Regions from separate parts of the Mesorhizobium sp. M0587 genome, predicted to be linked through region 2. Evidence: riboswitches for the same ligand, from Rfam matches in the RefSeq annotation. Region 2 holds a riboswitch; each other region holds the start of a gene.
The links. Region 2 has a riboswitch for thiamine pyrophosphate ahead of thiC (phosphomethylpyrimidine synthase ThiC). Riboswitches for the same ligand answer to the same signal wherever they lie in the genome.
Positions count from the first base shown of each region.

Region 1: linked by a shared signal. The riboswitch ahead of NKI49_RS14105 (YkoF family thiamine/hydroxymethylpyrimidine-binding protein) and the one ahead of thiC (phosphomethylpyrimidine synthase ThiC) in region 2 are both predicted to bind thiamine pyrophosphate.
Region 3: linked by a shared signal. The riboswitch ahead of thiB (thiamine ABC transporter substrate binding subunit) and the one ahead of thiC (phosphomethylpyrimidine synthase ThiC) in region 2 are both predicted to bind thiamine pyrophosphate.

Region 1 covers NZ_JAMYQP010000012.1:144,823-154,707, forward strand. The annotation lists gene NKI49_RS14090 (ABC transporter substrate-binding protein) at 1-272, opposite strand, end outside; gene NKI49_RS14095 (ABC transporter ATP-binding protein) at 265-1,032, opposite strand; gene NKI49_RS14100 (ABC transporter permease) at 1,029-1,847, opposite strand; gene NKI49_RS14105 (YkoF family thiamine/hydroxymethylpyrimidine-binding protein) at 1,896-2,504, opposite strand; TPP riboswitch at 2,495-2,608, opposite strand; gene NKI49_RS14110 (hypothetical protein) at 2,603-2,905, shown strand; gene NKI49_RS14115 (hypothetical protein) at 2,826-3,143, shown strand; gene msrA (peptide-methionine (S)-S-oxide reductase MsrA) at 3,295-3,813, opposite strand; gene NKI49_RS14125 (hypothetical protein) at 4,345-5,049, shown strand; gene NKI49_RS14130 (hypothetical protein) at 5,238-5,555, opposite strand; gene NKI49_RS14135 (hypothetical protein) at 5,641-5,841, opposite strand; gene NKI49_RS14140 (ABC transporter permease) at 5,826-6,065, opposite strand; gene NKI49_RS14145 (hypothetical protein) at 6,062-6,262, opposite strand; gene NKI49_RS14150 (glycoside hydrolase family 108 protein) at 6,265-6,981, opposite strand; gene NKI49_RS14155 (hypothetical protein) at 7,427-9,885, opposite strand, start outside.
Region 2 covers NZ_JAMYQP010000021.1:33,441-43,325, reverse strand. The annotation lists gene NKI49_RS19355 (hydroxymethylpyrimidine/phosphomethylpyrimidine kinase) at 157-918, opposite strand; gene NKI49_RS19350 (thiamine phosphate synthase) at 909-1,514, opposite strand; gene NKI49_RS19345 (thiazole synthase) at 1,511-2,284, opposite strand; gene thiS (sulfur carrier protein ThiS) at 2,286-2,483, opposite strand; gene thiO (glycine oxidase ThiO) at 2,452-3,453, opposite strand; gene thiC (phosphomethylpyrimidine synthase ThiC) at 3,450-5,285, opposite strand; TPP riboswitch at 5,389-5,505, opposite strand; gene NKI49_RS19325 (ATP-grasp domain-containing protein) at 5,728-7,032, opposite strand; gene hemA (5-aminolevulinate synthase) at 7,602-8,813, opposite strand; gene NKI49_RS19315 (GntR family transcriptional regulator) at 9,651-9,885, shown strand, end outside.
Region 3 covers NZ_JAMYQP010000010.1:28,793-38,677, forward strand. The annotation lists gene NKI49_RS11810 (amino acid ABC transporter ATP-binding protein) at 1-185, opposite strand, end outside; gene NKI49_RS11815 (amino acid ABC transporter permease) at 182-862, opposite strand; gene NKI49_RS11820 (amino acid ABC transporter substrate-binding protein) at 1,007-1,780, opposite strand; gene NKI49_RS11825 (RNA polymerase factor sigma-32) at 2,109-2,972, shown strand; gene NKI49_RS11830 (M48 family metalloprotease) at 2,991-4,397, opposite strand; gene thiQ (thiamine ABC transporter ATP-binding protein) at 4,719-5,495, opposite strand; gene thiP (thiamine/thiamine pyrophosphate ABC transporter permease) at 5,488-7,104, opposite strand; gene thiB (thiamine ABC transporter substrate binding subunit) at 7,335-8,333, opposite strand; TPP riboswitch at 8,377-8,491, opposite strand; gene NKI49_RS11850 (thiamine diphosphokinase) at 8,579-9,223, shown strand; gene NKI49_RS11855 (ABC-F family ATP-binding cassette domain-containing protein) at 9,225-9,885, shown strand, end outside.

The DNA.
Region 1 (9,885 bases), on a different contig from region 2:
TTGATGCCGAAATCGGCAACGCGGTTGGCGACCAGCGTGCCGGCACCGGTATCGCTGTATGGCAGGATATCGACCTCGAGCCCGGCCTCGCGATAGAACCCGTTGTCGCGGGCGACGAACAGCCCGATATGGTTGGTGTTGACCGTCCAGTCGAGTGCGACGGTAACCTTCTGCGCGGCCGATCGGGCCTGAACCCGGCTCGATGCGGCGACCAGCGGCAGGCCGCTGGCAAGGGTGAGCAACAGGGCCTGCCGGCGCGTCAGATCAGTCATGGTCGTGTCCTTCGGAGGGTTGCGAATTGAGGATGATGTCGAGTATCTCGGCCTCGATCACACCGGCTTGCCGCGCGGCGGCACCGGTGGGATGGCGCGGGCGCGGCAGCGGCACCGTGATTTCACGCACGATGCGGGCCGGGCGTGCCGACAGCACATAGATGCGGTCGGACAGGAACACGGCTTCGCGCACATCGTGGGTGATCAGCAGCGCCGTCCAGCTATGGTGCCGCCACATCCGTTCCAGCCAGCGTTGCATGGCGGTGCGGGTCAGGGCGTCGAGGGCGCCGAACGGCTCGTCGAGCAACAGCATGTCGCGCTCCTGCACCACGGTGCGCAGAAGCGCCGCGCGCTGGCGCATGCCGCCCGAAAGCTGTGCCGGAAAATGCCGCTCGAAACCTTCAAGTCCGAACTCGGAAAACAGCGGCGCGACCCGCGCCCGCGCCGCCTTGCGCCCGATGCCCTGCACTTCGAGCCCAAGTGTCGTGTTGTCGAGGACGCGCCGCCAGGGCATCAGCGCGTCACGCTGCGGCATGAAGGCGAAATGCCTGCCATGGTCGTCGAGGGGAGCGCCGTCGAAGAACATCTGTCCCTGGCCGTGCTCGGCGCCGGTCAGAAGCTGGAACAGCGTCGACTTGCCGGCGCCCGAAGGACCGAGGATGGAGACGAACTCGCCGGCGCCGACGCTGAGCGAGATGTCGGCGAGCACATCGAGCCCGCCAAACGCCTTGCGCACATGCCGCAATTCGAGCCGGCTCATCGCGACGGCCCCTTCCCTGCCGGCTCCCTGCCGGCTCGTTCCCAAGGCATGGCCAGGCGCTGCAGCAGCACCGTCAGCCCGAACAGGACGAGTGTGAGCGCGGCGCTTGCGCCCACGGCCGCCAGCACCAGATCGGGGCGGAAATTGTTCTTGGCGTTGAGCATGTAGATGCCCAGCCCCTTCGCCGCGCCCGCATATTCGGCGAAGATGGCGCCGACCACGGCGTAGGTGATCGAGATCCTCAGGCCCGCGAAGAAATAGGGCAGCGCCGAAGGCAGCCGTGCCAGCAGGAAGACGCGCCAGCGCCCTGCCCCCATGGCGCGCAGCATCTGGCCGATCTCGGCCTCGGTTGCCTCATAACCCTGCACCAGCGCCACCAGCATCGGGAAGAAGGTGACCAGCGCCACCAGCATGATCTTGGGCATCAGCCCGAAGCCGAACCACAGCACCACCAGCGGCGCGATCGCCACCAGCGGCAAGGTCTGGCTGACGATGAGGACGGGAAACAATGCACGCCGCAGCGGCCGGAAGAAATCAACCAGCATCGACAGCGCGAAAGCGCCACTGAGCGAGCAGGCAAAGCCGATCAGCGTGGCGCGGATGGTAGGGATGGCGTTGTCGACCAGCGCCTCGCGATTGAGCATCGCTTGCGCGAAGACGCGCGACGGCGCCGGGAGCGTCGTCGGCTTGATCCCGGAATAACGGGCGTAAAACTCCCATGCCACCAGGAGCAACCCGACTGAAATCACGGCCGGTGCTGCCTTGGCGAGGAGGGCCGCGAGGCGACGCGGATAGCTGGATGGCGATGAGACCACGGATGAACAGACCTGTGACGGCGGTTTGCGCGAAAAAGGCGCTGAGCTTCAGGCAGCGGTGGGGCTGTTGGCCGAGACCGTGACGTCGAGGGTGACATGGCCGGCGGCCGGCCCGAAGCGGCAGAAAGCTTCGTTCAGCGTGGCGAAGATAGCGCCGGCATCGCCGCGTAATTTGGTGCAGAAATGTTTTGAGCGCTCATAGACGCCGGACTGTTTCAGGAAATCGATGCAGCCATAGATCTCGTCCATGTGATCGCCCGTGCCCATCACATAGAGCGAGAACTGCGCCGCGGCCGGCTGACCGGTCGAGGGCATGGCCTGCACGGCGCGGATGGCGGCCACCTTGCGCTCCGCAAGCGGGAGGACGGGGCCGCCGATCGCGTCGGAGCGGCAGATCGGATCGTCCGGCTCGCCCGGGCAACCGCGCGAGATCGCCGCCGAAAACACGCAGTGCTTGCCGCTGGCGCAAGCCGCCACGAACAGGTCGCGCATGGCCGGAAACAGCACCTCGGGCGGCCCGACCAGCAAGGTCGAGATGTCGTCGGTCTCGATCCTGAGCCTGTCTCGGTATGGATCGAGCGCGCCGAGCGCGCCGAGAATGACGCCGACGAAATCGTCGGCCATGGGATAAAGGGAAATCTGTGCGCCTGAAAACATCGCCCGCCTCGCTCCGCTGGTATTACCCAGATCAGCTTCTAGGGTCTGTGGGCCTGCCGCCCCCGTCTCAGCCCCGACCGTACGGAGCACCCCTGTGGATGGGCGGGTTAAAGCACCATTCGCCCGATTTGGGAAGTCGTTTTTGTGTCGATGCCGCATCAAAAAACATTGCGCCAAGCCTGATCATGGAACGAAAGAAGTCGAAACCGCCGGGCGAAATTTATCCGGAACCTTTCACTGCCGTGATCGGTTCCCCCAACAGTCGCGATGCGATCACCATCGTAGAAATGAGCGACGACTTCACAGAAATGGAGACAAACCATGTTCATGAAAATCCTCGCAGCTTCGGCTCTCACGATTGGTCTCGCCACGTCGGCCATGGCGCAAAGCGCTGGCAATGACGGCGCCGACGGAAACGGCGGTAGCGGCCGGTCGGTTACAGTCGACCCGAACACACCGGCATCGCCGAACACGATCGATCCCAGCACGACCAACAGCATCATCGGCGTGCCCGGCGATCTGAACTCGAATGCCGATAGAAACTGTCCCGCCGGCCCGCAGGGTGCACAGCCGGACGCCACCCACACCTCGCCCGGCACCACTACGCCGACAGTCAACGACAATCATTGCGGCAAGTGAGGCTTGCCCAATCAGAGAGAAAGCCGCGGAGCATGGGCTCCCCGGCTTTCTTCAGATGGCTTGGCATTCCCGGACACGGAACGCTGAAGTTAGGCGCATTTGAGGCCTGACACTGCCGGTCGGCAACCGGGCGGCAGTGTCGCCTTAATCGCTATGAAACGGCCTTCTCACGAACCGGCAGTTTCCAGCCCGGCCTGACGAAATGGCAGGTGTAACCGTTGGGGTATTTCTCCAGATAGTCCTGATGCTCGGGTTCGGCTTCCCAGAACGGGCCGGCCGGCGCAATTTCGGTAACGACCTTGCCCGGCCACAGACCGGAAGCATCGACGTCGGCAATGGTGTCCTCCGCGACACGCTTCTGCTCGTCGTTGGTGTAGTAGATCGCCGAACGGTAACTCATCCCGACATCGTTGCCCTGGCGGTTGCGTGTCGTCGGATCGTGGATCTGGAAGAAGAATTCCAGGAGCGTGCGGTAGCTTATCTTGGCCGGGTCGAAATTGATCTCGATGGCTTCGGCATGGGTGCCATGATTGCGATAAGTGGCGTTCGGCACGTCGCCGCCACTGTAGCCGACCCGGGTGGAAAGGACGCCCGGAAAGCGTCGGATCAGGTCCTGCATGCCCCAGAAGCAGCCGCCGGCAAGCACTGCGCGTTCGCTCGAAGTCGCCATATCTCGTCTCCCAAAAAGCAATTCCAGCTATGACTTCTGCCTGGAATGTGCGAAGAAGTTGGATCTCCCGATAGATGGGCATTGCCGCCTGCTTCGTCCAGTCACCCGCAAAGGCACAGCTGCCCGGATGCGTGCGGCCTTGCAAGTGAAAATCACCACCGCGCGGAACGAGCGACGGGGCTCAGTTGCGCGCATCCGGGGTTCGACTGTCGATGGCAACCGGCAGCCGCGTGCCGGGCGCAATGGCGGCAAAACTGACGAAGCTGGCCGGACCAGACCGACGTCGCATCCAAACCGGCGGCAGGCAGCCCTGCAGGCACCAGCGATTCATGGAGTCGTCTATTCCCGCCATGCGGCGCTTAAAACCACATCGTCCGGCTTACCGAACAGCCCCAACATCAAAGCTTACGAAAAAGTGTACTTGCATGCCATTGCAGGACCAAGATTGGGCAGGAATTTCGGCGCTCCATTGCCCTCCCCTTCCAGGCAGAACGGCCCGCATGGTGCTGTCTGAAACACCCCGGATACTCGATGCGTCACCAGCATGCCGTCATCCACCACCGCGCGCTCGACTTCTGGCTGGCGCGTGCGGCCGTCCTCGTCATTATCTGCCTGCAGCTTCTCGTCATCAACAATCTCTCGTTCGGCCCCCGCTGGCTGGCGCCGGCGCTGGAGGCCGCCTTGCTCCTGCCTTTGTCCGTCGCGACGGCCTGGACACAGGCCGCCACCCAGAATGCGATCGAGGACGAGCACTGGTACATGGTCGGCCGATTTCGCGTCATGATCCGCAGGACGGCCCTGGTGATGACCGGCGTCGTCAGCATCATGAACTGCGGTTCGCTGGTGTTTCTGGTGCGCGCCTTGCTGGCGGGCCATGCCGGCAGCAGCGGCGAGACGCTGCTGGTCGACGCGCTCAACATCTGGGTCACCAACGTCATCGTCTTCGCCCTCTGGTTCTGGAGCACCGATCGCGGCGGGCCGCCGACCTGCGGCCTTGTCAAACGCGCCCATGCCGATTTCCTGTTTCCGCAAATGACCCTGAACGACCGCGAGATCCGGGACTGGCTGCCCGGCTTCGTCGACTACGTCTTTCTCGCCTTCACCAATGCGACCGCGTTTTCGCCGACCGACACCTTGCCGCTCTCCCGCCGCGCCAAGCTGCTGATGATGGCCGAGGCGATGATCTCGCTGCTGACGATCGCGGTCGCGGCCCGCGCCGTCAACATCTTGGCTTGAGCTTGCCAAGCCCTTGGCACAAAGCTCCGGACCGGCGTTGAAACACGCATCGCGACCGACCGGCAACGGCATCGCACATCCGGCTGAAAACGCAAAAAGCCCGCCCCGGCGCGAGCCGAGGCGGGCTATTCGGTTGTCTTCGACAGTTGAATGCGGAGCGTATTAGAGCAATTTCAGGTCGCCGTGGATCACTCTTCCTCCGCCTGCTTGAACCTGCGCACGATCGCCTCGAACATGATATCCGATATCCACATGGCGCAGACGCCGATCAGGAATGCCGCCGCCAGCGTGGTCGTGTCGTCATTGGCCAGCGGCAGGCCGGTGGCGCGGGCATACTGGACCACGGGCAGTGTCAGATAGGCCGCGGCCAGCGCACCGCAAATTGGCGAGGCCACCATTTCGCGCAGCTTGTACCGGTGCCGCGACAGGGCGCGCAGAACACCGCCGGCCAGGCCGGCGGCGACCACCGGTCCCTTGATGCCGAGCAGGTCGAAGAGATCATACATCATGCCATTGCCCTCGCGATCTGGAACCTGAAGACCGATCTCGCGCCAAAAACGGCCAGCGCGCCGGGTGCAAGCGCGAGGTCCGTCATGGCTTCCACCCGCACAGCCTCTCGCCCTTGCGATTGTGCGCCAGCAGCGCCTTGACCTCGGCGTCCGACAGCGCGTCGACCGTGACCGCCCGCAGGCGCAGCGGGCTGGACACCGCGCAAAATCCGCCTTTGACGGTCGTGCAGCCGGCCACCATGACCAGGGCCGCGGCCGATGCGAGCTTCAATCCCTTGCCCATGATTTGAGCTCCTTTCGGGCAGCGGCGGCAGGCAGCGCGCCGACATCGTTCTGGATCTCGTCGGCGACATCGCGCGCCGCGGCCTCTAGGGCGGCCTGCCTGGCGCGCTCGGTGCGTTCGCCGGCAAGCCGCTGGCGAACACCCCAGCCGAGTCCCGCGATGATGGCCGCACCGATGCCGAGAACGGCCGGATTGCTGAGGAAGAATGTGAGGAGAGCGCTCATTGGTTCGGCGCGTCCTTGACCAGATAGCCGACGGCGAAGACGGCGATCGGCAGTAGCGTGGCCCAGGTCTCGGCATCGTACCAGGAAGGCCAGATGTTGCGCACGAAGACCCCGGAAACCGAAACCGCCGCGGCGGCGATGGTCGCGGCCGTCAGCTTGTTGGTCGGACGGACGGTCGGCTGGATGACGGTGGCCATGGTCAGAATATCCTTTGCAAGGCGGCGGCGATGTGGCGCCAGGCGGCGTAGGCGACGAGCAGGCAGGCGGCGATGAGGCCGCCTGCCCTGGCGGCAGCTGGAATGTTGGAACCAGCCGGCGCCGGCGACCCGGGCCGCGGCGCTTCGCCGGCGGGCGTTGCGGTCCCGGGCGGCTGCGGCGCCGGGTTTGACACCGCCGCTGGAGGTCGGGCGGACATCAGCAAGGCTTGAGCCCGCACCGTTTTGACGCGATCGGACCAGCCGCGCCCGAATGTCGCCCATGTCGGCAACCGTTTGAGAAACGCCAGCCGCGCATCGCAAAGCTGGTCGATGACGACGCCGGCCGGCCTTGCCCTGGCCGCGGCAAGCGTGACGGGCCCGATACGGCCGTCCTGGGCGGCGCCGGCCGCCGCCTGAAGGTATTTGGCGGCCCGGCCGGGCCCGCTGTTCACGGCGAAATCGAAGACGGCGTAATCGATCCCGTCGGGCAGTTCCGCGCCGAGTACGGCATCCCAGTAGAAGTGGCGGTAGACCGTGGCCACCTCAGCGTCGCTGATCCCGCGCAGATCGGCCTTGCTGGCGTCGGCCTTCACATAGCGGCGAAAATTGGCGAGCGTCACGCCCTTCATCGTGGCGCCGCCGGGGTCTGCCGGATTGTCCGACCAGCCGCCTTCGGATTTGAGAACGAGCGCAAGCGAACGCGCGAAGTTGCGTTCCATGGTTTTTCCTTTCGGATTGTGGGGCTTGGCGGGGGAGGACGATCTTCCGGCAGGCGGTTACGACCGGGGGATCTGTCTACGATGTCGCAGGCCCGTGCGCGGCAAGTCGGCGCTCCGTTGCATTCAGGACAGCGGGTCGGAAAATGCTATATCGGCGCAGGGCGACGCAGCCAGTGTCTCGAAATAGCGTCCTTCGGCTATGTGGCGAGAGGAATTACTCGATGAAGGCAATCCGCTGGATTGCCTTCAATATTTTTGTGAGCTTGTCCGCTGACGGACTGCTTGCGGCGAGGTGTTCGGCGTAATCTGGAGAAACTCGTTCGTTCAAGCATTCTTCTGGTTGATGGTCGTACGCAACATCGTGGCGATGTTCTTCGGCGAAGCGACACTTCATTTCAGATAGTTTGCGGCAAATGTTATCCGCAAACCCATCAAGGTTACTGCTTCAGCGTGTCACCCATCTGTTGAGCCATACCCTCCTGCCCACGGCAGCTGTAGCGGGCAGCACCGCGGCAAGGGCTACGGTGTTGCCCGACGGAGCACCTAAAACCGTGGTATTGTGCCATTGCCTCTCGGCTCCAGTGATGACAGTGTCTAGCTCAATGCCGATCCGATCTCCGCTGGTAATGCCTAGCGCGTTCACGACGCCAATCATCGTGGCGCCGGCCAGAGCTGCCGTGTCGAGAGTCGTCTTTAGGAGAAAGGTGTTGCGGTAGCCGTTAAAGCCGCTGCGCTCGATCGTTGCGCCTACGGGCAGATAGCTCTCTACATTCTGGCTATAGCAGAGCCGGCTAATGTCGGTTTCTTGATCCCGCAGTCGAAGCATCGGGGCTGCATAGCCCTGCTCAAAATCAATGCTTTCGATAACCGCCGGACCGATCCAACCCGAGGTGCCGACGAAGAATGAATCAACGCCCGGGTGTATCCAAAGCCAATTGGTCGAATATTCATAGACAATTGCGCCGGTCCGCGCGACGGACTGACCATTGCTGCCCTTGGCGTAATACGGAGCGTTGCCAGACAGCACGTTGCCTGCGGCATCAAAGCAGACGACAGTGACAGCCCGCGAGCCATTGAGGAAATTGAGAAACGCGGCCTGCGTGGTGTTGCCCTTCTTGTAGATGTGCCCGATTGCCTGGCCCGAGCTTGACACTACCAACTGGCCGTCGCCGTTCGCTCTGGAAGTGCGTGCCGTGACGCCATTGGTGAGAAAGGCCGATGGCGCTGCATACCCGCCGCTTGCGCTGTCGTAGAGGACAACCCCGGGAACCGTGATGCGGCCTTCTGCCTGCACCGGGAAGAACCGCTCGCCCTGAAAGCGGCGCACTAAGTTCGCTCCGCCGGTTGGCCGGTTCGACATGTCACGCAGTGCGACAAACAGGCGCTTGAGGTCCGGTGAAATGATGTTGGCGGTCTCGATACCCGCAGCGCTCAACAGATCGATGTTGAAGGAGGCAAAGCCGGTCGCGGATGGCACGTTCACTAGTGCGAGTGTGTTCGTGAAGCTGTTGTAGGTCTCAATGCGGGCATTCTTGAAGAACACAGTTGTAAGATTGCTGGTGCTGCCGAGGATTGCGTATACGAACGCCGCATGGCTGACGCCTGCGGAGGCACCATCGATTCCGATTTGCGGACTATCGATTAGAACCTCTTCAAGAGCGGCCGTGCCGGCAAGGGTCAGTTTGAACGTGCCGCGAGCCGTGCCCTTTTGGTTGGTTCCGATATACCACGTGCCGCCTCGGAACTGATTATTGGTGAAGTAGCTGGCACCTGCCAAATCACAATGGACGTGCGAGCCGTTGTTGTAGAGCGTCAGAATGTTGAATTCGTTGCTCACCCAATTGGTGGTTGTCGCCATGCCATCGAAATAAAGGCCCTCATCGAAGCCCCGCGCGTGCAGCCAGAGTTTGCTTTCGGCCAGGCCCCCGAAATGGATGCCTCGCGTATTGGCGACAACCGACTTGTCTAATGAGTTTTGCACCTCCAGCCATATGGTAGCTTTACGCACGACATTGGCTCCGGCCCCGCCGATGCGAACCGCTGAAAGACCGTCAAAAACACCGGTGATCAGAGCGCCTTTGCCGTTGATCTCAGCGATGTCGCGGAAGTCGAGTGTGGTCGACACCACGTAGCTGGTCGCGACAGGCGGAATGAACACCCCCGCCTTGGTGATCCGGCAGTAGCTGGCAAGCGCATTGAAGGCCGCTGCGTTGTCGGCGGCCCCCTCATAAACACCGAACATGGTGGCCGAAGCCGGGCTTTCCTTTAGCGCCCAATACCCGCCATTCACCGCGTCCGCCGTCCCGTCCGGCATGAAACGATCCGCCGATCGGAAATAGGCCAGCGCGGGATAGCCCGCGGCGTCGATCGACGCTTTCGCCATGCGGCCATAATTGGCGCCGCCCACGAGCGTTGCCGGCACGCTGTAGGATGGTGCGCGGTATTGTGTGCTGATGCTCTTGACGCCGGCGACGATGGACGATCCCGATGCCGTCGCCACGGACGCATAGATCGGCACGTTGACGCCCGAAACCTGTGCGGCGTCGGCGGCATATTGCTGCGCCAGGTCGCGTGCGCGCTCGGCCTCGGCGATCACGGCGGCCAGTTCACCCCTGACCGCCGCGGTCGCGTCCCCGATAAGATCGTCGGAGTTGAAGAAAGCCAGCACGATTTCGTCGCGGCCGACTGCCGGCACCGGCGTCTGGAACGAAAAGACGAAGCTGGCTGACACCACACCCTCTTGCACATGCACCGTCGTACCCTTCTGCATGGTGCGGCTGGTTCGGGCATCGGCGGCGCGGTACCAGTAGCCTTCCGAGGCCGTGTAGATGCCGTTCAGCCTGGCGTCGTCCTGGTCCTTGACCAGCACGCGGTCGCCGACCAGGGCCTGGACCCCATCGATGA
Region 2 (9,885 bases):
CCGTTACTTTCCCGGCCTGGCAGGGCAGCCTGTCTCGGCGCCGCTGAATTCCGATCTGCAAAGCGGCCTCATCCCGTCACGCCCTGTGAAAAAAGGGCAGGAGGGCTACGCTTCCATTTCAGCGTCAGCCGCTGAACGCTTGAGCCGGCTCTACGGCTATTCGGCTGGGGTTTTCCGAAGCTTTTCTAACACAAAGAGCTTGCCCTGGCGCACGGCGTACTCGATTGATTGCGCCTTCGCCAGATGTGCCGCAATCGAGCTGGCCAGCATGCAGCCCGTCCCGCGCATCGATGCGGCAAGACGCGGCGTGTCAAAGCGGACTGGTTCGTGATCGGGGCGCAACAGAATATCGGTTGATTGCGGTCCCGATGCATGGCCGCCCTTGATCAGCAGAGCCCGCGCGCCGGCTGCCAGCAATTCTTGGCCTTGCCACACTACGCCGTCCTCATCCACTGCCCGCTCCGAGCCAACAAGGAGTGCCAGCTCGAAGAGATTGGGGGTGACCAGACGGCAAAATGGCATCAGATCGCATTTCAGGGCGGCGATGGCGCCGGCTTCCAGGAGCGCCCGGCCTGACGTCGACGCCAGCACCGGGTCGAGCACTGCCGGCACCTGCGGATTTTCGCGCAGCACTCCGGCAACCGCAATGACGATCTCCACCGTGGCGAGCATCCCGATCTTGATGGCCGCCACTTTGTTGGCCTGCAACCCCGCACGCATCTGACCGGCCACCAGACCGGGTTGCATAGAGTGGATTTCCATGACCGCATGGTGCGTCTGCACCGTTAGCGCGGTGACAGCAAGGCAGGTGCGCACGCCAATGGAAGAGATCGTCTCGATATCGCGTGCAATTCCAGCCCCACCGCTGGAGTCTGATCCGCCGACCACGAGCACATGCGGTTCTCGCCTCAGCGCCATGGCTTTGTCTTTTCGATCCATTCTCGCGTGCGCGCTTCGGGATCGGCATTCAATGTGATGTCGGTGACCACCGCCGCGCTGTCCGCACCAGCCTCGAAGACACTGTCGAGCCGGTCGGGGTTGAGGCCGCCGATGGCGACCAATGGGATCGGCGCCACCCGATGCTTCCACTCGCTGATCCGCTCGAGCCCTTGCGGCGCCCATTTCATCTGCTTCAGGATGGTGGGATAGATGGGGCCGAGCGCGATATAGTCGGGCTCGGCAGCGATGGCCGTTTCCAGTTCGAGATGATCGTGCGTGGAAAGCCCGAGCTTCAATCCGGCGTACTTAATCGCCAGCAGGTCGGCCGCAGCCAAATCCTCCTGGCCGAGATGGACGAAGTCGCAGCCTTCCTCGATTGCCGTGCGCCAATAGTCGTTGACGATCAGTTGGCAACCATGGACCGCGCAGACGCCGTTCGCGCGGCGGATTTCCGTCCGCAGCGTGGCCTCGTCCCTATCCTTGATGCGCAACTGAACCATCTTAACGCCAAGCGGCACCAGCCGTTCGATCCAGGCGGCGCTGTCGAGGATCAGGTAGAAGGGATCGAGCTTCATGAAAATACTGCCCTGCCGATGGTCGGTGTCGATGGTATGGCGACGTCGCGCGGTTCGAGCATTCCGGAGTTGAAAGCTTCACGACCGGCCTCGACCGCCTTGCCGAACGCGCGCGCCATGCCGACCGGATCGGCCGCCTTGGCAACCGCGGTGTTCAGGAGAACGGCATCAAAGCCGAGTTCCGTGACAGCCGCCGCGTGTGACGGCCGCCCGAGCCCTGCATCCACAATCAGAGGTACCTCAGGGAAATGTCCGCGCATCGAGCGCAGGGCCGGAATGTTGACCGGCCCGAGGGCGGAACCGATCGGTGCACACCAGGGCATCAAGACCTTGCAGCCCGCCGCAAGGAGCCGCTCGGCGACGACGAGGTCGTCGGTGGTATAGGGGAATACAGCAAAGCCGTCCTCGCACAGGATGCGGGCGGCTTCGACCAGGCCGAAAACATCCGGCTGCAGCGTGTCATGGTTGCCGATCACTTCGAGCTTGACCCAGTTCGTACCGAAGACTTCGCGCGCCATCTTCGCGGTCGTGACAGCTTCCTTGACGGAGTGGCAGCCAGCAGTGTTGGGCAGGATTCTGACGCCGAGCGATCGGATCAACGACCAGAATTTTTCGCCGGCCCTGCCGCCTGCCATCTCACGGCGCAACGAGACGGTCACCACCGCCGTGCCCGATGCCCTGACCGCATCGGCAAGGATGGCCGGCGAAGGATACTGAGCCGTGCCGAGAAGCAGGCGGGAGGCAAGCGACGTTCCAAGAAGGTCGAACATGCTAGCCTCCCTGCATGGGCGAGAGGATTTCGATCTGGTCGCCGTCGTTCAATTGGAATTCCGCCCGGTTGGCTTTGTGCACGAGGTCGCTGTTGACGGCCGTCGCCAGCCAATCGCCCTCATAGTCAAGCGCGGCAAGCAGCTCGGCCAGCGTGGTGGCGGCAACCTCATGCGCTTCGCCGTTGACCATCAGTTTCATGAGCAAGCTCCTTGGTTCTGTCTTGACTGAAAACCAGGTCGGCAGCCTGGCGCGCCATGGCGGGGGCGAGGAGAAAACCGTGACGATAGAGCCCGTTGATCGCGATGATTTCACCGTTCGTTTCGACGCGCGGCAAATTGTCGGGAAAGGCTGGGCGGACGCCGACACCGGTTTCAACGATCTCGGCCTCGCCAAAGGCCGGGTGGAGGGCATAGGCGGTACCCAGAAGCTCCATCATGGAGCGCGCCGTGATTGGTCCGGCGGACTGGCTTTCAATCATCGTCGCACCAATCATGAAACGGTGGTCGGTGCGCGGCACTGCGTACAGTGGAAAGCGCGGATGCAGCAGCCTGACGGGGCGCGACAGCGAGATATCAGGGGTACGCAGGATCAGTATTTCGCCGCGAACGCCACGCAACCTATCATCGGCGGCTGCCATTCCCGTGCAATCGATCTGGCGATCGAAACCAAAACCATGCTGGGCGTCGGCGCCGAAGTGGAATTCAACACCCGTGGCCGCGAGCTTGTCATGAAGTGCTGCCATCGTCTGGCGCGGATCAAGATGGCCCTCAGCGGCGAAGAGCAATCCGCGGCGGAAGCGGCCGGCTAAGTCGGGCTCCAGCAAGGCAATTTCATCTTCCTCGACGCGCCGATAGCCCGTCGTGCGGCTGGTGAACCGGTCGAGCTCGCCCGCATCGCGCGGCGAGGCCAAGACCAGCGTTCCCCGTCGTGCTACCAAGCCGGGCGTTGCGGCGTCCCACCAGTCGGCGGCGTCGCGTCCGAGATCCAGCACCGGCTGCTCGGCGCTTTCACGCTCGCACCACGGCGCCAACATGCCACCGGCGAACCACGACGCATTGCCCCCAAGGGCAGGCCTTGTCTCGGCAACGGTAACCGCCGCGCCGCGTGCGGCGAATTCGAAGGCGGCGGTGAGGCCGGCAACGCCGGCCCCTTTGACCAAGACTTTCATGATGGCTCACGTGGCTGAGGTATGAGCGGTGCGCCGGTCTCGTCCGCCGGCAGGTAGAGATCGCCGCCCTCGCGGTACTTCGCCGCCATCGCCGCCATGCCTTCTTTCTGCGCCTCGGCACGGATGTCGTGAGAGATACGCATGGAGCAGAATTTCGGTCCGCACATCGAGCAGAAATGCGCCACCTTGTGCGCCTCCTTGGGCAAGGTCTGGTCGTGGAAGGACCGCGCGGTTTCCGGATCGAGCGACAGGTTGAACTGGTCCTCCCAGCGGAACTCGAAGCGCGCGCGGGAAAGCGCATCATCCCTGACTTTCGCTGCCGGATGGCCCTTCGCCAGGTCGGCGGCGTGGGCGGCGATCTTGTAGGTGATCACGCCGATCTTGACGTCGTTGCGATCGGGAAGGCCGAGATGCTCCTTGGGCGTGACGTAGCAGAGCATGGCGGTGCCGAACCAGCCGATCATCGCGGCGCCAATGCCTGAGGTGATGTGGTCGTAGCCCGGCGCGATGTCGGTCGTCAGCGGTCCAAGCGTATAGAACGGCGCCTCGCCGCAGACAGCGAGCTGCTTGTCCATGTTCTGCTTGATCTTGTGCATCGGCACATGGCCAGGCCCCTCGATCATCACCTGGCAATCCTTCGCCCAGGCGATCTGCGTCAGCTCGCCGAGCGTTTCCAGCTCGGCGAACTGCGCCGCGTCGTTGGCATCGGCGATCGAGCCTGGACGAAGGCCGTCGCCGAGCGAGAAGGAGACGTCGTAGGCTCTGGCGATGTCGCAGATCTCCGCGAAGTGCTCGTAGAGGAAGCTTTCCCGGTGATGGTGCAGGCACCATTTGGCCATGATCGAGCCGCCGCGCGAGACGATACCCGTCACCCGGTCGACGGTCAGCGGGATGTAATGCAGCCGCACGCCGGCGTGGATGGTGAAATAGTCGACGCCTTGCTCGGCCTGTTCGATCAGCGTGTCGCGGTAGACCTCCCAGGTCAGATCCTCGGCAATGCCGCCGACCTTTTCGAGCGCTTGGTAGAGCGGCACCGTGCCGATCGGCACCGGCGCGTTGCGCACGATCCAGTCGCGGATGTTGTGGATGTTGCGGCCGGTCGACAGGTCCATCGCCGTATCGGCGCCCCAGCGGATCGCCCACACCATCTTTTCGACCTCTTCCGCCATCGACGATGTGACGGCGGAGTTGCCGATATTGGCGTTGATCTTGACCAGGAAATTGCGGCCGATGATCATTGGCTCGCTCTCGGGATGGTTGATGTTGGCGGGGATGATCGCCCGTCCGCGCGCCACCTCGTCACGCACGAATTCGGGCGTGACGAAATCGGGCAGCGTCGCGCCGAAAGCCTCGCCGTCGCGCTCAAGCTTGCCGCGCAGGATCTCGCGACCAAGGTTCTCGCGGATGGCGACGAACTCCATTTCGGGTGTGATGATGCCGGCGCGCGCGTAGGCAAGCTGCGTCACCGCCTTGCCTGCTTTGGCCCTGAGCGGTCGGTGGCGGATGGGAAATTCTGGCGTCAGGCGTTCGCCCGTCGCGAATCCGTTGTCCTCCGGCCGGACATGGCGGCCGTCGCAGACCTCGACATCGCCGCGCGCCAAGATCCATTCGTGGCGAAGCCGGGCCAGGCCTTTTTCGATGCTGGTTTCGACAGCCGGATCGGTATAGGGGCCCGACGGATCGTAGACGGTGACGGGCGGTTCGCCGGCTGTCGGATGGACGGAGATTTCGCGCATCGGCACCCTGATCTGCGGGTGGATGGCACCGGGCTTGTGGATCTTACGCGAAGCAGGCAGCGGTCCCGTTGAGACGGCTGGGGTGAGGGCATTCATCTTGAGGCTCCTTTGCTCATGCATTGGAGACCCAGTTCTGTGCCGGAAGGATGAAAAGACGCTTCTGTCGACCTGCCGAAACAGGACCTCGGGCGTGAACTCCCGCAGAGCGCTTGCACCGTCCCTACGCCAGTATGAACTGGATCAGGTTCAACGGGTCACTGCGCCGCGAAAGCCAGCAGTATCTCAGCCCCTTGCCGGGACTCCCCTGGTGAATGCCTCAAGTTGAATGGGCCGGCGTTGTCTTGTCAAGCGCATGTTCGTCCTGCGGCGGCGGTGGGCGGCATTCAAATTGGGCCCAAATTGGGCCGACGGCCTCGCCATGGGTCGCGGAGAAGTTCCGCGGGAGACAGGCAGGTGTGGCCAAAGCTGCATTTGCCTCGTCAAACTTGATGTGACATTGACGTAGACGGAACTGCTGCGTTTCAAGGATCTTAAGCCGTCAATGCCTGATCGGAACAGAACTGGTGGGCCGCCCGAACGCCCCACAAACATCGTGCTCTCGATCACCTCTTATTGTCGCCGGAAAAGGGGTGATCGACCATTCGATCAAGTCGACCGCTCGCTGAAGGGCGCCCTCGGTTTCAGCACGGCTGGGCGAAGTGGCAATGACATGTCCAATCCAGTCTCGGAAATCCCCCTTCCTGACGATCGGTGTCTTGGGTTCAACATTCAATTTGACCTCGGCCACACCTGATATAGCAGCTGCCTGAGTGTCGCCACCAATCCAGTCGAGGGTGCCATCTTGATCAGGAAGCAGGAATCGCGCGGCCGCAGTATGCGAATGCTTTTTGCGCAGATCCCATTCCTCGCCAATGACAAGCTTGATGTGCTCGGTGACGAGGTCGACACCGTAAGCTAACTGGACCAGTTGAGGGTCGGGCGCGCCACTAAGACGCGGATTGACTTCAATGACAACTGGACCGCGTTTCGTGCACCGGAGTTCAATGTTAGTTGGCCCCCAGCCAAGGCCGAGAGCCCGCAAACAGCTCAGCGAAACATCGGCGATGCGCTCACGCTCCTGATCGGTTAGCAGGGCCGGATACGTCACCTCACGTATGACGAAATGGGGGAGGGGACCAAAGTCATTGGCGCAAATCGCAACGACCTCATTCCCCATAACATTAATGCTATAGAACGGGCCCTGTGCGAATTCTTCGACGAGTATTTTCGGTGTAGACCGCCATATGTGCTTTCCGCCCAATAGATAGGTCGTATGTTCGGCTACGTCTTCGAGGCTGCGGCACAATCGGACACCCATGCTGCCGCTGCCTACTGCCGGCTTAAGAATCACGGGCAGGCCGATCTCTGCAGCCGAGCTTTCTACCTCCGCCGCATTCGTTGCCAACCGATAAGCCGGTATTGGAACGCCGGCCTGCGCGAGGAGTTGGCGTTGCTTGAATTTGTCGCAGCTTCGTTCAATCGATTCAGGGTTCGGTCCCGGTAGATCGAAATGCCGGCAAAGCTTGCCAATTGTCGCATAGATCGATTCATGGTCCCCGGCAAAGCCAGTAATGCCAGCAATGTCGTGGGTAGCACGCAGCCGCGAACTTTCGCGGACCAACGCTTCGAGATTGCCAGTGTCGACACGGATTGCCTCAACGTTTTCCGCCGAAAGATAGTCGTACCGAGGTGGATCAGCCGTCAGAGTAATTGGATGAAGACCAAGACACTGAGCCGCTTGGACGTATAGCTGACCAGTACCCCTATGGCCTTCGACCAATATGAGCGCTCTTCTTCTTACCATTGCTGTTAATCCCGATGTTGCGTGCTGGCGGCGGTCCGAGGGTACCGGCGTCACTTTTATGGCCGTGCCGGACCTCAGACTCGCGGTGCCGTACCATTGTCAACGACTGACGGTTGTAAAATCTTGTAAATTGATTTTGAAGGATCTGTTGCAGCGTTGTTGATTAGGGCGGCGTCGGAGGCTTGCTCCGTTCAAACCAGGTTAGCTGGGGTTGGTGTGTGATCCCGTGGGCCTGGGCGTGACCTACCTCTCGGGTAGGGCACGCCAAGCCACATCAAACTCGCAGCACAAGAACATGCGCTCTGGTCATACCGGCTCATGGTGAGCCCTGAATCTGGAACGGCCCGATGTGTAAGCAGCGAGTCGTCAAACGGCCCCATTCAATCATGGAGTCACATCATTTAAGATCGCGAAAGCTGTCATTGCGGGTTACGGAACTGCTTTCCGATGACATTCGAAGATGCGATCGGGCGTCAGAACCGGATCGCTGACCGCCGCTTCCACCTCGGTGAGCCCGGCTGATATAATCAGGTCTGAGGCTGCGCGCCCTGTCGTTCCCAGCATTTACATTAGGCAGCCTTGCCAAGATTGTCCCGCAGCAGAACCTGCCTGAGCGCATCGACGAACGTCCGAATATCTGTCGTACTATGGGCAGGCGTAACCGTCACCCTGAACCGCTCGGTTCCCACCGGAACACTCGGCGCCAGAATTGGCTGAACGTATATTCCATGCTGATCCAGAAGCTGGCGGGACGCTTCCTTGCAACGGAATGGATCACCAATAAGCACAGGAATGATGTGGCTTCGGGTCGGCATGACGGGGATGCCCGCCTCTTTCAGCAATCCGACTAAAAGTTTCGTTTTCCGGTGCAGATCAATTCGTTCTGAATCTGAATCGCGAAGATGGCGCAGCGCTGCCAGCGCACCAGCCGCAAGCGCTGGCGCAAGCGCCGTGGTGAAAATGAAACCGATCGAGAAGCTTCGTATGCTGTCAACAATGGAGGCAGGTCCGGTCACATAACCCCCCATCGAGCCGAACGCCTTACCTAGCGTCCCTTCGATGAGGGTTGGACGATCCATGATGCCAAGTTCCGCGGCAATGCCGGCGCCTTTCGGACCGTACATTCCCGATGCATGAACTTCATCCAGAAACGTCATTGCGCCAAATTCGTCCGCCATGTCACAGATATCTTTGATCGGTGAAATGTCACCGTCCATTGAATATACCGATTCAAAAACAATGATCTTGGGTCTTGCAGGATTTACACAGCGCAGAAGCTCCCGCAAATGCGCAACGTCGTTATGCCGGAAGACGCGCTTTTCGGCCCGGCTGTTGCGGCATCCACTAATAATTGAAGCGTGGTTGTGCTCGTCAGAAAAAATAATTGTGTCCGGCATCAAAGATGCCAATGTACTCAATGATGAATCGTTTGAGCTGAAGCCGGAAACAAAAATCAATCCTGCTTCCTTATTGTGGAAAACTGCAAGCTCCCGCTCGAGCAACACGTGATAATGGTTGGTGCCACCAATGTTGCGGGATCCTCCCGATCCTGCGCCGTTGGCATCGATGGCGCGCTTCATTGCCGATAGCACTTTGGGGTGCTGCCCCATACCGAGATAATCATTAGTGCACCAAATGGTTATCTCTTTTCGCCCGTCGGGCCTATTGAGCCAGGCCTTTGGGAAGTTGCCAGACTGACGCTCCAGATCGGCAAATTCACGATACCCGCCACGGCCTTTGAGTTGCTCGATTCTTCCGGCGAAATACTTCACATAATCCAAATCAATCTCCTGTTGGGAAGCCGTTTTTCGGCGCGCTCTGTGCTGCTTCACAGCGCACCTGCGCCGGCCCATCGCGTCGCATCCCTCGACAAGCACCAGCAAGATTGGATTCGACTACGCGCTTGATGTTGCGGGGGTTTCGGCCGCTCCAGCTAATTCGGGTAACGCGCCCCAAAGTGCAAGTGAAGAGAATGTTAAATCTATTGTTACTGAAATGTCTGAAATTGTAGTGTCGCAAGGGATTTCATAATTCTGGCCAGTCGTCGTTCGATTCCTGTCGCGGCCTTGTCAGAGCTGCGCTCGGCGGGCTTTCGGGCCCGAGAGCCGCAATGCGCGAGGGCCGCGTCTTGTCGCGCAACAGCCCTTGAAGCCCTTCGGCGGCGAAACGCTCTGCAAACGCCATACGCAGCTTTTGGACGTGCTGGCCTGCCGGATCATCTTGACGGTGCCGACGTCATCGTCGGTCCAGCCGGTTCGGAGTCGCCTCAGAATCGGAAATTTCTGCCCATCAGACTGGAAATTGACACGTAAGCTTCCCGGCTCCTTCAGATGTCATCATCTCTCGCACACCAACTCATGCCACGCAGATGAGATCGCGCCTTTTTCTGTCGTCACATTCCATTGTCAGAATCGGAAAAGAAGGGTCTCCTTGTTTTTTATAAAAACAAAATTTCACAAATAATTATGAAAACGGACATGTTTGCTGCAGACAATTAACGTGCACGTACTTGTCTGCCGCTGAACAACAAAATATAGGCAGCAATTATAACTTATAAACGTAGTGAAACGCGTCAATCGACATTTCCGTAGAGCTGCAGCAGAGACGAGGGGAGTCCCATGGGCCCTATGAAGATGCAGCCCGAGGAGATGGGCAGCCTGTCCGCGCGGATTTACAGCAAGGTGCGGGATGGATTGATCATCGGCAATTTCGCGCCGGGCGATCGTCTGCTTATGCAGGATCTTGCCGAGCAGCTCGGAACCAGCATTACGCCGGTGCGCGAAGCCTGTCTGCGGCTCGTCAGCGAGCAGGCGCTCGAGTTGCGCTCCGGCAGGTTCGCCGCGGTGCCAGACC
Region 3 (9,885 bases), on a different contig from region 2:
TCGCCGATCCGCACCGTGCCGGAGGTCGGAATCTCCAGGAGATTGATGCAGCGCAGCAACGTGCTTTTTCCCCCGCCGGAAGGGCCGACAAGCGCGGTGACGCTGCCTTCCGCAAACGCCACGGTCACGCCCTTCAGCACGAGATTGTCGCCGAAGCGCTTTTCGATGTTGGTGAGGCCGATCATGAGCGTGCCTCCAGGAAGCCGCCATAGCGGTTGAGCCGTCGTTCCAGCCGTGTTTGCAAGGCCGACAGCACCGAGCTCATCGCGAGGTACAGGATCGCCGCCTCGACATAGAGGATCAGCGGCTCATAGGTGGTGGCGACGATGCGCTGCGCGGCCTGGAACATCTCCGGCACGGTGATGGCGGCGGCCAGCGAGGTGTCCTTGACCAGCGAGATGAAGGTGTTGGAGAGCGGTGGCACGGCAACGCGGCCGGCTTGCGGCAGGATGGTGCGCCGCATCGCCTGGCCCCAGGTCATGCCGATCGAATAGGCGGCTTCCCACTGGCCTTTCGGCACCGAGCCTATGGCTGCGCGGATGATCTCCGACGTGTAGGCGCCGATGTTGAGCGTGAAGCCGATCAGCGCCGCCGTGAAGGCGTCGAGCAGGATCCCGACCGACGGCAGGCCGTAGAAGATCAGGAACAGCTGCACCAGGAGCGGCGTGCCACGGAAGATCCAGACATAGAAGCGCACAAGCGCGACCAGCGGCTTCGGGCCGAACAGCCGGCCGAGCGCCGCACCCAGGCCGACCGTCAGCCCAAGGGCGAAAGACAGCAGCGTCAGCGGCACGGTGAAGATCAAGGCAGCCCACAGCAGCGAAGGCAGCGACTCCAGCATCAGTTGCAGCCAGTGCAGCACGAAAGATCCTCCAGAATGGGCAAGGTGGCTTGATGAAGCGCGAACGCTGGGTGCCATATCACGATAAAAGCGACGAGCCGTCAAAGACAGCCCGCCGCCCGATACGTTGCCGGGAGCCGGGGAGACCGGCCCACCTCGTAAGGATTACTTCGAAACGTCCTGGCCGAAATAGGTATCGGCGATCTTCTGGTAGGTTCCATCGGCCTTGATGTCGGCCAACGCCTTGTTGATGGCCGCCACCAGCTCCGGATCGCCCTTGCGCACGATGACGCCGGAATAGTCGGCGTTCTCTTCCTGTGCGGCGATCTTCACATTGGCGTCGGGCTTGTGCTTCTTGAAGTCGAGGAACGACAGGCTGTCGTTGATGGTGGCGTCTGCGCGGCCGGTCAAAAGCAGCTGGATCGACTGGTCGAAACCATCGGTGCCGACGAGCTCGGCGCCGTTTGTCTCGGCCAGCTTGCCGAAATTCGAGGTCAGCGACTGCGCCGATTTCTTCCCCTTGAGGTCGGCGAAGCTCTTGATGTCGGTGTTGTCGCCACGCACGATCAGCACCGCCTTGGAAGCGATGTAGGGATCTGAGAAATCGTACTTGGCCTTGCGGGCGTCGGTGATGCCGACTTCATTGATGACGGCGTCATAGCGATTGACATCGAGACCGGCAATCAGCCCGTCCCATTTCCCTTCGAGGAACTCGACCTTGACCCCGAGCTTGTCGCCGATCGCCTTGGCGATTTCGACGTCGAAACCGACCAGCGCACCGGAAGCGTCATGATAGGTGAACGGCGCATAAGTGCCTTCCGTGCCGACCTTGATGACTCCTGCCTGCTTGATCTGGTCGAGATTGGCGCCGGCATGGCCAGCGGTGATTGCCAGAACCTGCAGCGTTCCGGCGACTATGAGCGACTTCAGCCATTTCATTTTTCTGTGATCCCGTCCTGGGCCTGATGTCAGGCACGTTGTGAGCGCAGGAAACTGACAGATGCTGGGGAGAAAAATAAGGAACAGAATTTCAAAGACAGCCAATTTCTGAAACCAGATTCCATAAAAAGCGATTTCCGGTGGCGATCAGGATCATCACGGATCACCGCCGACGTCTCCCAGGCAACGCAGTCCGCCCGCAAGCGGCCACGGAACCTTTCCCGAGCATGGCACGTTCTGGCTGTTGTAGGGCAGGACGCCGTCATTTCAACCCGGCTCCTGCCACGTTCGCGAAGTCATCCGCATCGCCTGAGCCAGGGAGCACCTCATGATGGAAGACACGGCAGGACGGATCATGGTCCGTGCGGCAATGAAGGCTCCCTACCTCGAACGTGACGAGGAACACCGGCTCGCGTTGCGTTGGAAGGAAGACAACGACCAAAACGCGCTGCATAGCATCACAGTCGCCCATATGCGGCTCGTCATCTCGATGGCCTCGAAGTTCCGCCACTACGGCTTGCCGCTCGGCGACCTGATCCAGGAAGGTCATGTCGGCCTGCTTGAGGCCGCCGCCCGCTTCGAACCGGAGCGCGAAGTGCGGTTCTCGACCTATGCGACGTGGTGGATTCGCGCCTCGATGCAGGACTACATCTTGCGCAACTGGTCGATCGTACGCGGCGGCACCAGTTCGGCGCAGAAGGCTTTGTTCTTCAACCTCAGGCGCTTGCGTGCCCGTCTTGCAAACGGGACCGAGCCGCTCTCCAACGAAACCCTTTACCGCGAGGTGTCGGTTGCACTTGGTGTTTCCGAGGCTGACGTGGCGATGATGGATTCGCGGCTGTCGGCTCCGGATTCCTCGCTCAACGTGCCGCTAGCCGACGAAACGGGCGCCACCGAACGGATGGACTTCCTGGTCTCGGACGATCCCCTGCCCGACGAAATCGTGGGCGATACGATCGATGTCGAGCGCCGTTCGGTGTGGCTGAAGACAGCGCTTGGCGCGCTCAACGCGCGCGAGCTCCGCATCATCGAGGAGCGCCGGCTGAGTGACGAGGGGGCCACGCTCGAGGCACTTGGCGAGACGCTCGGCATCTCCAAGGAGCGCGTCCGCCAGATCGAGGCCCGCGCCATGGAAAAGCTAAAGGTCGCACTGGTGAAGCAGAACCCCGAATTTCTGGCGGCGGCCGCCTGAACTTCCGACAAAAGGCCTTTACTTGTCGGTGACGATCTTGACCTTGTCACCGGCCGAAACCGCCGCACCCGGCGACAGCGCGTTGAGCACGCGGAATAGGTCGAGCTTGCGGTCGACACCAACCATCTGAGCTGAAAGCGAACCCATCGTTTGCCCCGGCTGAACGGTGAGCACGCGGATACGCAGCGGTTTCAGGGCCGCCTTTTCCGCGGCACTCAGGATCCGGAAGGAGCCGCTGACCGAGCGCGCCACCGTGTCCAGCGAGGTGCTGGCCGAGGGTGCCGCGGTGAGCAGCCGGTAGACCTGGCCGCCGGCACGGATCACCGCGATGTCGAACTGCCAGCCTTCGGCGCCGGCATGCGCGGTCGCCGCCTCATTGCCGTTGATCGTTTCCTGCTTGACGGCGCTGTCGTCGAGACCGGCGACCCAGCCGCTGCGGATGTAGTCGGTCAGCGTCCGGTTCTTGTCGATCGAAACCCCGTCGAAGCGGATCGCTATGTCGCCCGGCCCGGTCGCCGTCACTGCCGCCGCCGAATTGTCGATGATGAAGCCTTCGGGCACCGAGAAGGACACGCCAAGGCCAGGATGCAGGAAGGTTTCGCCGCGCACATAGCCTTCCTCGGGCGTGTCCCCGTAAAGCAGGCCGTCTATGCCGGCGAGGAAGGAATCACGGTCGCGCGTGCCGACGCCGGGCGCGCCGAACTGGCGGGCGTGGCGTTGCGCCAGATCGATGCGCTGCGGCGTATTGGGGTGCGTGGCCAGGAAGTCGAGGCTGGCATCGGTGGCGCCGCTGATCGAGCGGAAGTCGGTGTAGGCCGACATCGACTGCAGAAAGCGGCCGGCGGCATAGGGATCATAACCCGCCTCGCCGATCGACTTGATGCCGATGGCGTCCGCCTCCAGTTCCTGGTTGCGCGAGAATTGCGCCAGCCTGAGCTTGCCGCGGATCAGCGCGGCCTTGGCGGTCGGGCTATCGCCGAGCACGTCGGAAACGACCTTGGTCGCCAGGCCTTCCTCGGCCTCCAATTGCTGGCGCTGCAGGCCGTGATTGGCAGTGACATGGCCCATCTCGTGCGCGATGACGGCGGCGAGCTCGGAAGAGTCGTTGGCCAGCGCCAGGAGGCCGCGCGTGATGTAGAGATAGCCGCCCGGCAGCGCGAACGCGTTGACGTTGGGCGAATTCAGGATGGTGATGCGATAGGTCTGCGTCGGGTTGGCCGACACCACTGTCAGGCTGCCGACCACCTTGGCGACCATGCGCTCCAGCCTCGGATCGGAATATTCGCCGCCATAGGTCGCCAGAATGCGCGGGTGCTGCGCCTTGGCCAGTTCGGCGAGCTTGTTGTTGCCGGTGACATTATCGACCGTGATCGGCTTGTCGGACGGCTGGAAGCCGGATTCCTGAACTTCCGGAGGCGTAAACATCTGGCAACTCGCCAACGCCACGGCAAAACCGGCCAGAGCGAGAAAGCGCGCCAGCGGATTCGTTCGTGGTCTGTTGACGCCGATCGCCAGAACGGCCTCCTTTCGGGTCCCGGCGCATGGCCACGAAAATCGGGAGCGACCTTCGGAAGGTGCCACGCGTAAAAACAAACTGCTACAATATCCGTCGCGCGTCCCCTCCGGACGGGCGGCGGATGCTGTAGCCAAATCAGGGTCCATGCCGGACCAATAAGGCGGACCTAGCCACACTACTCCAGCCATGGCAAGCAAGCGCCCCATCCCTGGAGCCGGTTTGACCGTAAATTATGGCCGCTTCCGGGCAATATCTCGTGATACGGCCTCCCCTGCACTCGCACCGACATAGCGCCGGAATTCTTCCGGACCAGCCCCGGCGAAGAAATCATCCGCCTCGCCGGCGGCAGCGACCATGCCGTCGTCCAGGAACACCACGTGCTGGGCGATACGGCGGGCATCTTCGGGCTGATGCGTGACGAACACCACCGTCATGCCGCGCTCGGCATGGACCGCGGCAACCAGATCGAGCATGTCGGCACGCAAGGCAGGCCCGAGCGAGGCGAAGGGTTCATCGAGCAGCAGCACCGGACGGTCGCGCACCAGCACGCGGGCGAGCGCAACGCGCTGCCGCTCGCCGCCGGAAAGTTCGCGCGGTAGCCGCTTTTCCTTGCCGGAAAGACCGGTGCGCGCAAGCGCATCGGCGACGGTCGCCTGATCGGCCTGCGTCAACCGCAGCGATGGCGAGCGGCCGAGTCCGACATTCTGCTCGACGGAGAGATGGGCGAAAAGGTTATTTTCCTGGAACACCATCGACACCGGCCGAGCCGCCGGCGGCTCGGCCGTAACATCGACCCCGTCGATCAGGACACGGCCGGACAGAGGTGTCTCGAAGCCGGCGACCAGATTGAGGAGCGTCGACTTGCCCGAGCCGCTCGGCCCCATGACCGCGGTGATTTTCGCCACGGCGAACGCTATGTCGAAGACAAGCGGTGCCTCGCCATAGCTGAACGAGACCTTGTCCAGCCGAACTGGAACCCCTTTCCCGCCGGCCGCGTCGTCAGGCATCACGGATCTTCTCCCTTCCAAGCCAGTCCGCTGCCAGCACCAGCGCGAGACAGACGAGGCCGAGCAGCAACGCCAGGCCGGCGGCATCCTCGGTGCGGTAACTGCCCATCCGCGCCAGGAGAAGGTAAGGCAAGGTCTGCACGGAATCACTGCCGAACAGGGCGATGACGCCGAGATCGCCGAGCGACAGTGCCATGGCGAAAGCAAAGGCGGTGGCAAGTGGCCGCCGCAGTGACGGCCAGTCGACCAGAATGAGCCGGTTCCATCCAGCGATGCCGAGCTGTGCGCAGAGCCGTTCGTGTCGCTCGCTTGCGGCATCGTAGCCGGGACGGACGGCCCGCAGCGCGAACGGCATCGCCATCACCGCGTTGACGGTAACGACCATGACCGGGGCAATGGCGAAGACGTCGCCGATATGGCGCAGCAACAGGAACCAGCCGGCGCCGATGACGATCGGCGGCACGACCAGGACAAACCCCGCGCCTGTATCGGTGGCATGTTCGAGCATCGTCCTCGGGCCGACGCGGCGGTTCATCGCCAGCGCACGCCGCGCCATGGTCAGCGCCAGCGACAGCATCACCGAAAGCAGCGCCGACAGAAAGGCGAGCACCGCGCTGGTCAGCATCGCTTGTCTTACGGCGACCTCGCTGGCCAGGCGGCCAAGATCGGCGCCAAGTCCGGCCATCACCGTGGCCGCCATCGGTCCGATGACGAACAGCAGTGCAAGCACGATCAGCACGGCATTCAGCGCGGTCTCGGTGCCTTTGATGGAGAGATAGCGGCGTGGCGCGACCGGCAGGCTGGTATCTCCGACCACGTTGGCGCCAAGCCGCGTCAGCGCCAGCACCACGACGAAGGTCAATGCGATTTGCAGCAGGGTCAGCGTCACCGCCCGCGACGGATCGAAATCGAAGCGCAGCGCCTGGTAGATGCCGACCTCGAGCGTCGTCGCGGCCGGCCCGCCGCCGAGCGTCAGCACGATGGTGAACGAGGTGATGCAGAGCATGAAGACAAGCCCGGCGACACCTGGCAAGGCGGCACGCAAGGTCGGCCACTCGATCAGCCGGAAGGCCGGCCGCGCCCCCATGCCGAGCTGGCTCGCCAGCCGCCACTGGTCGGAAGGTATGGTCCGCAGCGCCTCCAGAAATAGCCTGGTCGCCAGTGGCAGGTTGAAGAAAACGTGAGCGATTAGAATGCCGGACAGGCCATAGATTCCCGGCCAGCTCTGACCGCCAGCAGCACTGAACAGACCGGCGAAATATCCGGCACGGCCATAGAGGGCGAGGATGCCGAGTGCCGCGACGATCGCCGGCAGGGCCAGGGGTATGGCGAAGAGTTGCAGGATGAAGGCGCGGCCGAAGAAAGCTGGATGCCGCGACAGCGCGCGCGCCACGAACAATGCCGGGCCGACTGAAAGCAGCGTCGAGAGCGCCGCCTGCCAGAGCGTGAAGCGGATAACGCGCAGGAGATAGGCGTCGAAGGCCCCCCGCGCGCCGGATAAGTCGTGGGCACCCTCGATGATCAGGCCGGCAAACGCCCCGCCAATGAGGAGCGCGATTGCAGCGAGTGCGAGGACACCGGCGGTGGTGCGGGGGTCAGCGCGTTGCACGCTGCACCATCTGCCTCGATATCATCGACTGGCGGGGACTTGACGAACGTGACTGCCGGACATCTCCCCCACGAGGGGGAAGATCGGATGTCGCTGCGGCTTCCGCCAATCTCAAACGCTGCCAGGAACGAGCCGGCAACGAAGCTGCCAATCTCCCCCTTGTGGGGGAGATGTCCGGCAGGACAGAGGGGGGCGCCGTAGGGCGATCATCTTTCAATCATATAGCCAAACTACTTGCTCATCACCGCCAGCCATTCATCCACCCAGGCCTTGCGGTTGGCCGCGACCTCCTCGGGGCTGAACAGCAAGGTCTTGGTCGGCTTGACCAGTTTGTCGAAGGCCGGGTTGAGCGGTTTGTCGGTCTTGCCGGCCGGGAACATCCAGTTGGTCTCCGGGATGGCGTCCTGGAATTTCGGTCCGGTCATGAAGGCCATGAACTTTTCCGCCAGCGGATTCTTGGCCCCCGTGGTGGTGATGCCGGCGACCTCGATCTGCAGGTACTCGCCCTCTTCGAAGGACGCCGCCTGGTAGCGCTCGGTGTTTTCGGCGACCATGTGATAGGCCGGCGAGGTGGTGTAGGACAGCACCATGGGCGCCTCGCCCTTGGTGAACAAGCCGTAGGCCTCGCTCCAGCCCGGCGTCACGGTCAGCACCTTGGCCTTGAGCTTGGCCCAGGCCTCCGGCGCCTTGTCGCCATAGACCGACTTGACCCACAACAGCAGGCCGAGACCCGGTGTCGAAGTGCGCGGATCCTGGATGACGATCTTGTCGTCGGCGCTGCCTTCGACCAGCTCCTTCAGGCTCTTCGGCGGTGTCTTCAGCTTCTGCGTGTCATAGACGACGGCGAAATAGCCGTAGTCGAAGGGAACAAAAGTGTCGTCGCTCCAGCCACCCGGCACGTTGACCTCCGTCACCGCGCCATGCGGCGCGAACAGGCCGCTGGCCTTGGCGTCGGCGGTGAGGTTGGTGTCGAGGCCAAGCACGATGTCGGCCTTGGTCGAGGCGCCTTCGAGCTTGACGCGGTTGAGCAAGGCCACGCCATCGGCGACCGAGACGAACTCGACATCGCAGCCGCATTCCGCCTCGAACTCCTTCTTCACAACCGGGCCGGGACCCCAGTCGGCGGTGAAGCTTTCATAGGTGTAGACGGTGAGCTTGTCCTTGGCCAAGGCCGGTCCGGACAGGGCCAGGACCATTGCCGAGACAAGAGAGTATAAAAGCGTGCGCATCGGCGCCTCCTTCGTTCGAGTTGAAGGGAATTGAGGCGTCGGACTGTCCGAAACGTCTAATCCCTCCGCCGGTACAAACCGGATCAGGTTCAGCGGGTTGGCGAGACTGCCTCTCAGCCGGTCCGCGAAGATCGCGTCCGGCACCCCGTTAGAGCGCCTCGACACATAGGCCCGGCCGGCGAACCACGCAAGCGGAGTTTGCCGGCCTTCCGTTTCCCGTGCCGGGCTGGTAAGGGCGACAGGATATGAGCACATTCACCATCCTGCTTGGCGGCGATCTCATCCGCACGCCGCGGCTCGACCGCCATGTCGAACGTTCCCGCGTGATCGCCGCCGACGCCGGCATCGGCCACGCGCGGCTGCTGGACCTTACCCCGGAGCTGTGGGTGGGCGATTTCGATTCCGTGCCGGCCAATCTGCCTGACGATCTCGCCGCCGTACCGCGCCGGACCTTTCCGGCGGAGAAGGACCAGACCGACGGTGAACTGGCGATCGCGGCTGCGCTCGAACGCGGTGCGACCCGTCTCGTGCTTGCAGGCGCCTTCGGCGGCAAGCGCGCCGACCACGCCTTCCTGCATATGGCACTCGGCCTGCGGCTGGCCGAGGCAGGAACGGAAGTACTTTTGACCAGCGGCGCCCAGGAAGGCGTCCCTCTGCTGTCCGGGAAAACCAGTTTCGACTATGCCGCCGGCACGCTGTTTTCGATCCTTGGCTTCTCCGAACTTGCCGGCCTGACCGTTTCCGGCGCCAAATGGCCGCTGAACCACGTCCAGGTGGCGTTCGGCTCGTCGCTGACCATCTCCAACGAAGTCAAGGGCAGCCTTGAGATCGCCCTCGGCCACGGCCGCGCGATGCTGCTTGCTCATCCCTATCCATTAGCTGAAAGCTGACATGGCCCCGCCCCTTCTCAATCTCGACGGGATAAAACTGACCTTTGGTGGCGCGCCGCTGCTCGATGGCGCCGCCTTGACCGCTTCGGCCGGCGACAAGATCGCGCTGGTCGGCCGCAACGGCTCCGGCAAGTCGACGCTGCTCAAGATCGCCGCCGGACTGATCGAGCCGCAGGACGGCGAGGTGTTCCGCCAGCCTTCGGCGACCGTCCGCTATTTGCCGCAGATGCCCGACATGGAAGGCTTCGCCACCGTGCGCGCCTATGTCGAGGCCGGGCTTGGCCCCGCCGACGATCCCTACCGCGCCAGCTATCTGATGGAGCACCTCGGCCTGTCGGGCGAAGAACGGCCGAACGATCTGTCCGGCGGCGAGGCCAGGCGCGCGGCACTTGCCCGCGTCATGGCGCCGGAACCCGACATTCTGCTGCTCGATGAGCCGACCAACCATCTCGATCTGTCGGTCATCGAGTGGCTGGAAGAGGAGCTCGTTCGCACCTCCTCCGCCCTCATCGTCATCTCGCACGACCGCCGCTTTCTCGAACGCGTGTCGCGTGCCACCGTCTGGCTCGATCGCGGCCAGACCCGCAGGCTGGACAAGGGCTTTGGCCATTTCGAAGAATGGCGCGACCTCGTGCTGGAGGAAGAAGAGCGCGAACAGCACA